Rubrivivax gelatinosus IL144: one gene and its partner. The protein of the gene in region 1 binds, or shares a complex with, the protein of each later gene. Links are inferred from orthologs where the notes say so. Each region holds a gene or a part of one and is shown on either strand. Other genes may lie near its edges. The genes, in order: smc and RGE_RS17975.

Region 1 (6,326 bases):
GGCGCCGCGGCCGTCGTGCTGGCCAGCGCCGAGGCCGTCAAGGCGCACGGGCTGACGCCGCTGGCGCGGTTCGTGGGTTACGCCCACGCCGGCGTCGAGCCGGCGATCATGGGCATCGGCCCGGTGCCGGCGACGCGTGCGCTGCTGGCGCGCACCGGGCTCAAGGTCGGCGACTTCGACGTCATCGAAGCCAACGAGGCCTTCGCCGCCCAGGCCTGCGCGGTGTCCAAGGAGCTCGACCTCGACCCGGCCAAGGTCAACCCCAACGGCTCGGGCATCTCGCTGGGCCACCCGATCGGCGGCACCGGCGCGATCATCACCACCAAGGCGATCCACGAGCTGCGCCGCATCGGCGGCCGCTACGCGCTGGTGACGATGTGCATCGGCGGCGGCCAGGGCATCGCCGCCGCATTCGAGAAGGTCTAAGGCCCCCCCCGGAGCGCCTTCGGCGCTCCCCCCTCAAGGGGGCGCCGCCAGTGACCCGGCAAAGCCGGGCCACGGCGTCCGCTTGATGCGCTGGCGAGTGCGCAGCCGACTGCCGCGGCGCCGCAGGCCTGTCAGTTACAGCGCCCCGCGACAGCCGGGCGCGCCGCAGCGGCACGGCAGCGTGCCGCCGTGGTGCGTCTCGCCGTAGTCGACGGTGATCTCCTCACCCGGGGCGATGGCGCGCAGCGAGAAGAACTCTACGCGGCCGTTGTCCAGCACCAGCCGGGCGTTGGGCCGGCAGCTGTGGTTGGTGTAGCGCATCGGGTCGGTCGACAGCGTGAAGTCGATCGCGCGCTTGGGCGACAGCTCGACGATCATGATGCGTTCGTGACGCGTCGCGCGGATGCGCGCCTGCTCGACGCTCAGCGCCTCGCCGCGGATCTCGCCGATCTTCACGCGCTCGGGGATGGCCTCGGCGGCAAAGACACCGTGGCCGTCGATGGTGCTGACAGCGACCTCGACCGCGTACTTCTGGTAGGGCCGGCGTTCGACGCGCGGCGCCTCCGGCACGTTCACGCCTGCGGCGCCGGTAGCACGACCGGCGCGGCCGGCTTCCAGCCCTTGGCGCGGTGTTCGACGGTGACGTGGGTGCCGATGCCGCCGCGCACGAACCAGTTGCCGTGGATGCGCAGGAACCGCGGCTTGATGGCCTTCACCAGGTCCTCGAGGATGGTGTTGGTCACCTTCTCGTGGAACGCGCCTTCGTTGCGGTAGCTCCAGAAATAGAGCTTCAGGCTCTTCAGCTCGACGCACAGCTTGTCCGGCACGATCTCGATCGTGAAATGGGCGAAGTCGGGCTGGCCGGTCAGCGGGCACAGGCAGGTGAACTCGGGCACGTCGAAGCGGATCACGTAGTCGCGTTCGGGTGCCGGGTTCGGGAAGACCTGCAGTTCCTTGCTGGGCTGGGTGGGCGGCACCGCGGGGGCGGTGCGCTGGCGGGGGGGGGTGCGGGCCATCGGAGTTCGGGGGCGGCGGGGCCGGGGGGAAAGGGGCGCGATGCTATCATCCGGCCACCAGCGCGCTCCCCCGTCGAGCGCGTTTTGCCATGTAGATCAAGCACTTGCGTGTATTGACCCGCCGCCAGCGGCCGCCTCGATGCGACTGAACCAGATCAAGCTCGCCGGCTTCAAGTCCTTCGCCGAACCGACCACCTTCCAGCTGCCCGGGCAGCGTGTCGGCGTCGTCGGCCCGAACGGCTGCGGCAAGAGCAACATCATGGACGCGGTGCGCTGGGTGCTCGGCGAGAGCAAGGCCAGCGAACTGCGCGGCGAGTCGATGCAGGACGTGATCTTCAACGGCTCGGGCCAGCGCAAGCCCGCCAGCCGGGCCAGCGTCGAGCTCGTCTTCGACAACGCTTCGGCGCGTGCCGGCGGCCAGTGGAACGCCTTCGCCGAGATCGCCGTCAAGCGCGTGCTGACGCGCGACGGCACCTCCAGCTACTTCATCAACAACCAGCCGGTGCGCCGGCGCGACGTGCAGGACGTGTTCCTGGGCACCGGCCTGGGCCCGCGCGCCTACGCCATCATCGGCCAGGGCACGATCAGCCGCATCATCGAGAGCCGCCCCGAGGAACTGCGCCTGTTCCTCGAAGAGGCCGCCGGCGTCTCCAAGTACAAGGAACGCCGCCGCGAGACCGAGAACCGGCTGAAGGACACGCGCGAGAACCTGACGCGGGTCGAAGACATCCTGCGCGAGCTGAACCTCAACCTCGAGAAGCTGGAGAAGCAGGCCGAGGTCGCCGCCGCCTACCGCCGGCTGCAGGACGACGGCACGACCAAGCTGCACCAGCTCTGGTTCCTGAAGGCGCGCGACGCCGCCGGCGAGGAAGAACGTGTCAAGACCGCGGTGCTGGCCGCGACCAACGTGCTCGAGCAACGCATGGCCGAGCTGCGCCACGTCGAGGCCGAGCTGGAGCAGCTGCGCCAGGCGCATTACGAAGCCAGCGACGAGCTGCACGCGCGCCAGGGTTCGCTGTCCGAAGCGGCACTGGAAGTGAGCCGGCTCGAGGAACGCATCCGCTATGTCGTCGACGGCCGCCAGCGTGCCGAGCAGCGCCTGGCCGCACTCGACGCGCAGAACGAAGGCTGGCGCGAGCGCCAGGCCGCCGCCGAAGCCGAGCTGGAAGACATCGCCGGACAGATCGTCGCCGCCGAGGAAGAGGCCGACGTGCTCGTCGCCCAGGCCGAGGACCAGGGGCTGGAACTGCCGGCGCTGGAAGACGGCCTGCGCGCCGCCCAGGCCGACGCCAACCGCCAGCGCAACGCCGTCACCCAGGTGCAGCAGCAGATCCAGGTGCTGGCCGCCGACAGCCGCAACCTCGACGAGCAGGCGCGCCAGCTGCGCACGCGCCGCGAGCGCCTGGCCGGCGAGCGCCAGCAGCTGCAGGCGCCCGACACCGCGCGCCTGGACGCGCTGCGCGAGGACGAAGCCGTCGCCGCCGAGCGCCATGAGGAAGCCGAAGGCCGGCTGCACGAACTGTCCGAGCAGGTGCCGGCGCTCGACGAGCAGCGCCGCGCCGCGCAGACCGCCGTCAACCGCGAGAACGCCAAGCAGGCCGACATCGCCGCGCGTCTGGAGGCGCTGCGCACGCTGCAGGAAAAAGTGCAGACCGAAGGCAAGCTCAAGCCCTGGCTGGAGCGCCACGGCCTCACCGGCATGCAGGGCCTGTGGCGCCAGGTGCACATCGAACCCGGCTGGGAGACGGCGCTGGAAGCCGCGCTGCGCGAGCGCCTGAACGCGCTGGCCGTCGGCCGGCTCGACACCGTGCGCGCCTTCGCCGCCGACGCTCCGCCGGCCAAGCTGGCTTTCTACGCGCTGCCCTCGGGCGCCATCGCCAGCACGCACGCCACGCTGCCGCGGCTGTCCGACCTGCTGCGCCTGGGCGACGCCGGCCTGAAGGCGCTGCTGGGCGACTGGCTCGAAGGCGTCTACACCGCCGACTCGCTGGACGCGGCGCTAGCCCTGCGCGGCCAGCTGACGCACGGCGAGGTCGTCATGACGCGCGAAGGCCACGCCGTCAGCCAGTTCGCCGTCGCCTTCTACGCGCCCGACTCCGAGCAGGCCGGCCTGCTGGCGCGGGCCCAGGAGATCGAGAACCTCGACCGCCAGCAGCGCGCGCAGACACTGATCGCCGAAGAGACGCGCACCCAGTCCGTGCGCCTGGAAGCCGCCTACACCGACGCCAGCGGCCGCCTGGCCGCCGCGCGCCGCGAAGCCGCCGAAGCGCAGAACCGCGCCCACGCGCTGCACGTCGAGCTGCTGCGCCTGAGCCAGCAGGCCGAGGCCGCGCTGCAGCGCCGCGAGCAGCTGGGCGACGAGCTCGCCGAGATCGATGCCCAGATGGAGGCCATCGAGGAGCGCCGCGCCGTCGGCGAAGCGCGTTTCGAGGAACTCGACGTCGAGCTCGGCGAGGCCCAGCAGCGCCACGCCGACCTCGAAGACGAGGTCATCGCCGCCGACCGCCGCCTGGCCGACGCGCGCGAGCAGCAGCGAGCGCTGGAGCGCCAGGCGCAGGAAGCGCGCTTCCAGGCGCGCTCGCTGGCCGCGCGCCGCGACGAGCTGCAGCGTGCGCTGGAAACCGCCGGTGCGCAGATCGCCGCCAACGAGCAGGCCGCCGAGCAGATCCGCAGCGAACTCGCCGGCTTCGACGACGCCGCAGCCGAAGCCGGGCTGCAGGAAGCGCTGTCGCTGCGCCTGGAGCGCGAACGCGAGCTGGGCGCCGCCCGCAGCCGCTACGACGACCTGTCGGCGCAGATGCGCCGCGCCGACGAGCAGCGCTTGGGGCTGGAGCAGGGCATGGCGCCGCTGCGCGAGCAGATCACCAAGCTGCAGCTCGAACAGCAGGCGGCACAGCTGGGCGGCGCGCAGTACCTGGAGCAGCTGCAGGCGGCTGAGGTCGACCTGGAGGCGCTGGCCACCGGCATCGAGCAGGGCGGCGTCAAGCTCTGGGGCCTGCAGTCCGAGATCGACCGCATCAACCGCGAGATCGCGGCGCTGGGCGCCGTCAACCTCGCCGCGCTTGACGAACTCACCGCCTCGCGCGAGCGCAAGACCTTCCTCGACGCCCAGCTCGCCGACCTGACCGAAGCCATCACCACGCTGGAAGACGCGATCCGAAAGATCGACCTGGAGACGCGCGACCTGCTGGGCAGCACTTTCAACCAGGTCAACGAGCACTTCGGGCGCATGTTCCCGTCGCTGTTCGGCGGCGGCCAGGCCAGGCTGGTGATGACCGGCGACGAGATCCTCGACGCCGGCGTGCAGGTGATGGCGCAGCCGCCGGGCAAGAAGAACAGCACCATCCACCTGCTGTCCGGCGGCGAGAAGGCGCTGACCGCGATCGCGCTGGTGTTCGCGATCTTCCAGCTCAACCCGGCGCCGTTCTGCCTGCTCGACGAAGTCGACGCACCTCTGGACGACGCCAACACCGAGCGTTACCGCAACCTCGTCACCGAGATGAGCGCGGGCACCCAGTTCCTCTTCATCAGCCACAACAAGATCGCGATGGAGATGGCCGAACAGCTGATCGGCGTGACGATGCAGGAGCAGGGCGTCTCGCGCATCGTCGCCGTCGACATGGAAGCGGCCATCGGCTTCGCCGAAGCGGCATGACCCTCACCACGGCACTCGCCCTCGTCGGCGGCCTCGTTCTCGTTGCCCTGATCGTCCAGGGCTGGCTTTCCACCCGTCGCGCCGGCCCGCGCCGCGCCGACGCCCAGCCCGACGCGCCCGACCGCGTCGAACCCGGCCTGGGCAGCGCGCCGGCCTCCGGCGATGCGTCCGACGAGCCGACGCTGGACGGCACGCCGGCGCCCCATCACCCGCCCGCGGCCACCCGCCGCCCGGCACGCCTGGACGCGCTGATCGACGCCATCGTGCCGATGACGCTGGAGTCGCCTGTCACCGGCGACTTCGTGCTCTCGCACCTGCCGCCGTCGCGCCGCGCCGGCACCAAGCCCTTCTACGTCGAAGGCCTGGATACCGAGACCGGCGACTGGGAGCAGCCGCGCGCCGGCCACCGCTACGGCGAGCTGCAGGCCGGCGTGCAGCTGGCCAGCCGCAGCGGCGCGCTCAACGAGATCGAGTACTCCGAGTTCGTGCAGAAGGTCCAGGCCTTCTGCGAGGCCGTCGGCGCGATGCCCGACTTCCCCGACATGCTGGAAGTCGTGGCCCGCGCGCGTGAACTCGACGGCCTGGCCAGCCCGCTGGACGCCCAGCTGGCGGTGACGCTGCGCTCCAACCACGTCGCCTGGTCCGTGGGTTATCTGCAGCAGACCGCCAAGCGCCACGGCTTCGTGCCGGGTTCGCTGCCCGGGCGGCTGGTGCTGCCGGGCGCGGAAGCCGGCGCGCCGCCGATGCTGGTACTGAGCTTCGACCCGCAGGCCGCGCTGGCCGAGGACGGCCAGCTCGCCGCCGTGCGCGACTGCACGCTGGCGCTGGACGTGCCGCAGACCGAGGCGCGCCTCGAACCCTTCCCGACCTGGCACCGCCTGACGACGACGCTGGCCGACGAGATGGACGCCACCGTCGTCGACGACCAGGGCCAGCCGGTGACGCTGCACGCCTTCGACGCCATCGGCCGCGAGCTCGAACAGCTTTACGGCCAGCTCGAAAAGCTGGATCTGGCCGCCGGCTCGCCCGCGGCGCGGCGGCTGTTCAGCTGAGCCTTCAGAATCCCCCCATGCCCGAGACGACCCCCGCCGCGCGTGCGGAGGCGCTGCGCCGCCTGCTCGCCCACCACGCCCACCGCTACTACGTGCTCGACGCGCCGGAGATCCCCGACGCCGAGTACGACCGCCTGTTCCAGGAGCTGCAGGCGATCGAGGCCGACCACCCCGAGC
Region 2 (5,117 bases), 1.4 Mb from region 1 along the record:
CCGCCAGTCGCGGCGCCGGCGCTCGGCGCGGCGGCGCTGCGGGCTGTGGTTCATCGCCAGAAGCGCCGGACCTCGTCCAGCGGCGCCAGCGCGGCGGCGGCTTCGGCGCGCACGGCGTCCTCGCGCCCGGTGAGCCAGCCCAGCGCGAACGCCAGCCCGGGGTCCGACGGATCGGCGGCGGCCCGCGCGGCCAGCGTGGCGCGGGCGACGGCGTGGTCGTTGGCCTGGCCGAGGCCGTCGAGCGCCACGCGCAGCGCCTTCAGCGCTTGGCGGGCACGCCGCGGGCGCAGCGCCGGTTGCAGGAACTCGATCGCGTAGCGCAGGCGCTTGAGCCGCTTGCGCAGCCGGTGGCGCTGCTCGGTGTCCAGCCGGGCGAAGCGGCGGGCGTCGCGGCGCGCCTCGCGCCAGTCGGCCGCCAGGCGCGCCGCGGCGGCACGCTCCAGATGGCCGCCCGGCGTCTGCAGCGCCACCAGCGCCAGCGCCATCGTGCGCAGCATCAGCCGGGTGTAGCCCGGGGCAGCGACGACGGCGGCCGGCAGCGGGGCGTCGTCGGCGCCGGGCAAGGCCAGCGGCGGCGCGCCGGCCTCGGCCAGCGGCGCCAGCAGCGCGGCGGCGACCTCGGCGTCGCGGCTGGCGCCCAGCGCGGCGAAGGGCGCGGCCAGCGCCTCGTCGAGCGCCAGCGCGGCGGCCTCGTCGGGCGACCAGGCGGCGAAGACCTTCAGCGCGCTGCGCAGCCGGCGCAGGCCGACGCGCAGCTGGTGCAGCGTCTCGGCCTCGCCGGTGGCCGAGGCGATCTCGGCGCCGTTGGGCAGCACCTGGCGCAGCGCCGAATGCAGCATCGCGCCGAACGCCTGCGCCGTGCCGGCCGCGCTTGGCAGCTCGGGCGCCGTGGCGCGCACCGCCGGCACACGCTCCAGGCCGCGCGCCAGGCGCGTGCCGCGTTCGGCCTTGGTGCGAACGTCCAGCCACAGGCCGTGGCGCGCCACCCACTGCTCGGCCAGCGCCAGCAGCGCCGCCGGCGGGCCGGACAGCAGCTCGAACTCGATCTCGCAGACCGCGGCGCTGCGTTCGCCGGCGACGATGCGACCTTCGTCGAGCGCGATCTCGATCACCGCGCCGCCGGAACGCACGCGGCGCAGCTGGCGCACGATCTCGGTGCGGTAACGCTCGATCAGCGGCGCGCCGTCGGCCAGCAGCCGGGCCAGCGCGTCGCCGGCCGGGGTGCCGGCGTGGCGCGCCGGGTCCAGCACCGGGGCGGCAGCGGTGTCGGGCAGCTCGACCTCGTGCTCCAGGCGGTCCATCAGGCCGTCGCCGCGGCCCTTGAGCGTCTGCACCCAGCGCGTGCCCTCGCGCCGCAGACGCAGCGCGAAGCCGGCGCGCGCCAGGCGCTCGTCGGCGGTGTCGGCGTAGGCGGCGGCCAGCGGCAGCACACGCGCGGTCTTCGTCGCGACGGCGCGCTGCACCCGGTCGCGCGCAGCGGCCGGAATCTGGAACTTCAGCTCGATTTCCCTCATGCCTGTCCTTGGGGCGAAGCGGGCGCGCGGGCGGCCCGGCCGGTAAACTCGTGAGTCGCCCGAATTGTCGCTTCCGCGCCGCTTATGCCCCCGTTCTTCCGCAAGCCCTACACCTCCGACGTCACCGACTTCATCGCCAAGCTGAAGGAACAGCGTCCGTCGCTCGAAGACGAACAGCGCGCCGGCCGCGCGCTGCTGTGGGACAAGGCGGTCGACCGCGAGGCGCTGCAGGCCTGGCGCCAGGCGCGCGTGCCGCAGCAGCCCTACGTCTACCAGCCCAAGGGCCGCTGAAGCGCCCTTGGACTCGCCCGCCCTGCCCGAGGCGCTGCCGACCGCGGAAGCGGCAGCCGAACCGGCCGCACAGGACGTCGTGGACCAGGTCGCCGTCGCCCGCCTGTACGGCGAGCCGCTGTTCAGGCTGCCGCAGGACCTCTACATCCCGCCGGATGCGCTGGAGGTCTTCCTCGAGGCCTTCGAAGGCCCGCTGGACCTGCTGCTCTACCTGATCCGCAAGCAGAACTTCAACATCCTCGACATCCCGCTGGCTGACGTCACGCGCCAGTACCTGGACTACGTCGAGCAGCTGCGGCGGCGCAATCTCGAGCTCGCCAGCGAGTACCTGCTGATGGCGGCGATGCTCATCGAGATCAAGTCGCGCATGCTGCTGCCGCCCAAGAAGAACCCGGACGGCAGCGAACCCGAGGACCCGCGCGCCGAGCTCGTGCGCCGGCTCATCGAGTACGAGCAGATCAAGCTCGCCGCCGCGCGCCTGGACGCGCTGCCGGTGATGGGCCGCGACTTCCTGCGCGCCCAGGTCTACGTCGAACAGTCGCTGGCGCCGCGTTTCCCCGACGTCGACCCCGACGACCTGCGCGCCGCCTGGGCCGACATCCTCAAGCGCGCCCGGCTCAACCAGCACCACACGATCTCGCGCGAGCAGCTCTCGGTGCGCGAGTTCATGACCGTCGTGCTGCGCCGGCTGCAGGGGCGGCGCTTCGTCGAGTTCCAGGAGCTGTTCGACGTGGCACGCGGCGCGCCGGTGCTGGTCGTCACCTTCATCGCGATGCTGGAGCTGGCGCGCGAGCACCTCGTCGAGGTGACCCAGGCCGAGGCCTTCGCGCCGATCTACGTGCGCCTGGCCTACCAGCCGGCCTGATCAGACCTTCTCGGTCTGCTCGGGCAGGGCCGCGCCCTGGCGCAGCGGCAGCGACAGCGAGAACACCGAGCCGCGGCCGGGCCGCGAGCAGACGCGCACCTCGCTGCCGATCAGCACGCCCAGCCGGCGCACGATGGCCAGCCCCAGGCCGAGGCCGCGCCGCTGAAGCGCCGGGACCATGCCGCGCACCTGGAAGAACTCGTCGAACACGCGCGGCAGGTGCTGCGCGTCGATGCCGACGCCGGTGTCCCAGACCTGCAGCAGCAGCCGCCCGCCGCGGCGGCGGCAGGCGACCAGCACGCCGCCGTGCTCGGTGTAGCGGATCGCGTTGCCGAGCAGGTTGTGCAGCACGCGCTCGACCAGCACCGGGTCGGCGAAGGCCGCGTGCTGCGCGCCGTGGAAACGCAGCACCAGGCGCTTGTGTTCGGCCAGCGGCTCGAAGTGCAGGCGCAGCCGGGCGAACAGGGGCTGCATCGCCAGCGGCCGCGGGCGCGGCTCGATGCCGCCGGAGTCCAGCCGCGTCAGGTCCAGCAGCTCGCCGAACAGCTCGTCGAGCGCACGCACCGAGGCGTCGACGCCCTGCACCAGCGCCGCGACCTCGGGCTCGTGCGGGCGCTGCTGCAAGGCCTCGACGTACAGCGACATCGCGTGCAGCGGCTGGCGCAGGTCGTGACTGGCAGCGGCGAAGAACTGGGTCTTGGCGCGCGACGCCGCCTCGGCCGCGCGCCGCGCCGCCTCGGCTTCGGCCTTCTCGACCCGCAGCTGGCCGGCCAGCTCGTCGGTGCGGGCCTTGAGCCGGATCGCCTCGTGCAGCGCGCTGCCGTGGGCGCGCGCCATCACCCAGGTGACGACGAACAGGCTGGCGACGACGGCCGCCAGTTCCAGATGGCCGTCGAGCGAGTCGTCGCTGGCCACACGCAGCACGGTGGCACCGAGCACCAGCCCGTTGTAGGCCAGGAACAGGCCGCGCTGCGAGGCCAGGAGCTGCACCGACGCCAGGCAGAAGCTGTAGAGCACGAGCAGCAGCACCGTCGTGTGCGCCAAGGGCCCGCGGCCCCAGAACAGCCAGACCGCGGCGGCCCAGAGCGCGCCGTGCACCAGCACCAGCAGGCCCCAGCTGCGGCGCCAGGCGTGCAGGCGCTGCTCGTCGGCCGGGCCGCGCCGTGTCCAGCGCAGGTAGTGCAGCAGGCGCAGCGCCCAGACGATGGAGAAGGCGCCGACCCAGGCGAGCAGCACGCGGCGGGAGGAGTACCCGCCGAAGGCCATCAGCACCAGGCCCAGGCCGAAGGCGTCGCCGACCAGCATCGCCGGCGCCTGGCGGTACAGCGCCCGCAAGGCGTCGGCCGGCGATCCGGCGGGCAGAGACTGCGGCGCCCCGGACCGGGGACAGGCCGCGGGAGCGAGCGTCACGGCCGCGGCGGCGTCCAGCCGTTCTGACGCTGCATCATCTGGCTGACCGCCAGCACGGCCTGCGTGCGCGTGCTGACGCCCAGCGCGCGCAGCACCGCGGCGACGTGGTCCTTGACGGTTTCCACCGACAGGTCGAGTTCGCGCGCGATCAGCTTGTTCGGCAGGCCCTTGAGCAGCAGGCCCAGCACCTCGCCCTGGCGCGGCGTCAGGCCGATGCGCGCCAGCGACGGCGCCTCCTGGTGCGGCTCGGGCTGGGCGCGTTCGCCCAGCGGTGCGTCGGGCACCATGTACAGCGCGCTGGGCACGGTCTCGGCGGGGTCGGCCGGCGGCCGCGCGTCCAGGCCGAGCATGTTGGGCGGCACGTACAGGCCGCCGGACATCACCATGCGCAGCGCCTCGCACAGCGCCTTGTTCGAGGTGCGCTTGGGCACGAAGCCCATCGCGCCGAGATCGATCGCGCGGATGACGTCGCTGGCGCGGTCGGACGCCGAGACGACGACCACCGGCAGCTCGGGGTAGGCGGCGCGGAACTCGGCCAGCACCTGGAAGCCGTCGGCGTCGCCCAGCGCCAGGTCGAGCAGCACGAGGTCGTGGGCGGCGTCGAGCTTCAGGGCCTCGCGGGCGGCTTCGGCGCTGGCCACACCGAGCACGGCGACGTCGTCGCCCATGCCGCGGATGACCGCCTGAAGGGCCGAGAGGATCAGCGGATGGTCGTCGACCAGCAGGACTTTCATGGTCCCTCCCCACGCCGTCGCGGATGCGTTCGGGGGATTCTGGGCTCGACCTCCTCGCGCCGGTTCACCCCCCGTTTGGGGAACGTCGTCCGGGAGAACGACGCGGCCTCAGCGCGTGATCCACTCCAGCAGCGGCGCCCATTGCGCGAGGTCGCGCTCGACACGGCCGGGCGCGACGTCCCACAGCGTCAGCCCGCGCGCGGCCAGCTGCACGTAGTTCTGCGTGTCGCGCAGCGAGGCGAGCACCGGCACCGGCAGCGTGCGCAGGTACTGCTGCAGCTGCTCGTGGGCCAGCGTGTGCTC

The links.
Region 2: the proteins of smc (region 1) and RGE_RS17975 are in contact, whole or in part, in a crystal structure (PDB 3ZGX), measured with the Bacillus subtilis proteins. The link is inferred for Rubrivivax gelatinosus IL144 from one-to-one orthologs.

Annotation. Positions count from the first base shown.
Region 1 is NC_017075.1:2,535,540-2,541,865, forward strand. Bases 1,218-5,297 are described here. They hold smc (chromosome segregation protein SMC), read left to right. Parts: upstream 1,218-1,581; coding sequence 1,582-5,097; downstream 5,098-5,297. Other genes in these bases: queF (preQ(1) synthase), read right to left, coding at 1,218-1,442; RGE_RS11750 (cell division protein FtsZ), read left to right, coding at 5,094-5,297. Outside these bases: RGE_RS11730 (acetyl-CoA C-acyltransferase family protein), read left to right, coding at 1-426; RGE_RS11735 (SET domain-containing protein), read right to left, coding at 562-1,002; more of queF, read right to left, coding at 999-1,217; more of RGE_RS11750, read left to right, coding at 5,298-6,149; NAD-dependent DNA ligase LigA, read left to right, coding at 6,167-6,326. UniProt on the Bacillus subtilis protein: Required for chromosome condensation and partitioning.
Region 2 is NC_017075.1:3,927,554-3,932,670, forward strand. Bases 871-3,741 are described here. They hold RGE_RS17975 (segregation and condensation protein A), read left to right. Parts: upstream 871-1,812; coding sequence 1,813-2,670; downstream 2,671-3,741. Other genes in these bases: RGE_RS23370 (CHAD domain-containing protein), read right to left, coding at 871-1,514; RGE_RS17970 (DUF3460 family protein), read left to right, coding at 1,599-1,805; RGE_RS17980 (sensor histidine kinase), read right to left, coding at 2,671-3,741. Outside these bases: RGE_RS17960 (DUF4212 domain-containing protein), read right to left, coding at 1-54; more of RGE_RS23370, read right to left, coding at 51-870; more of RGE_RS17980, read right to left, coding at 3,742-4,080; RGE_RS17985 (response regulator), read right to left, coding at 4,077-4,814; RGE_RS17990 (ParA family protein), read right to left, coding at 4,923-5,117. UniProt on the Bacillus subtilis protein: Participates in chromosomal partition during cell division. May act via the formation of a condensin-like complex containing Smc and ScpB that pull DNA away from mid-cell into both cell halves.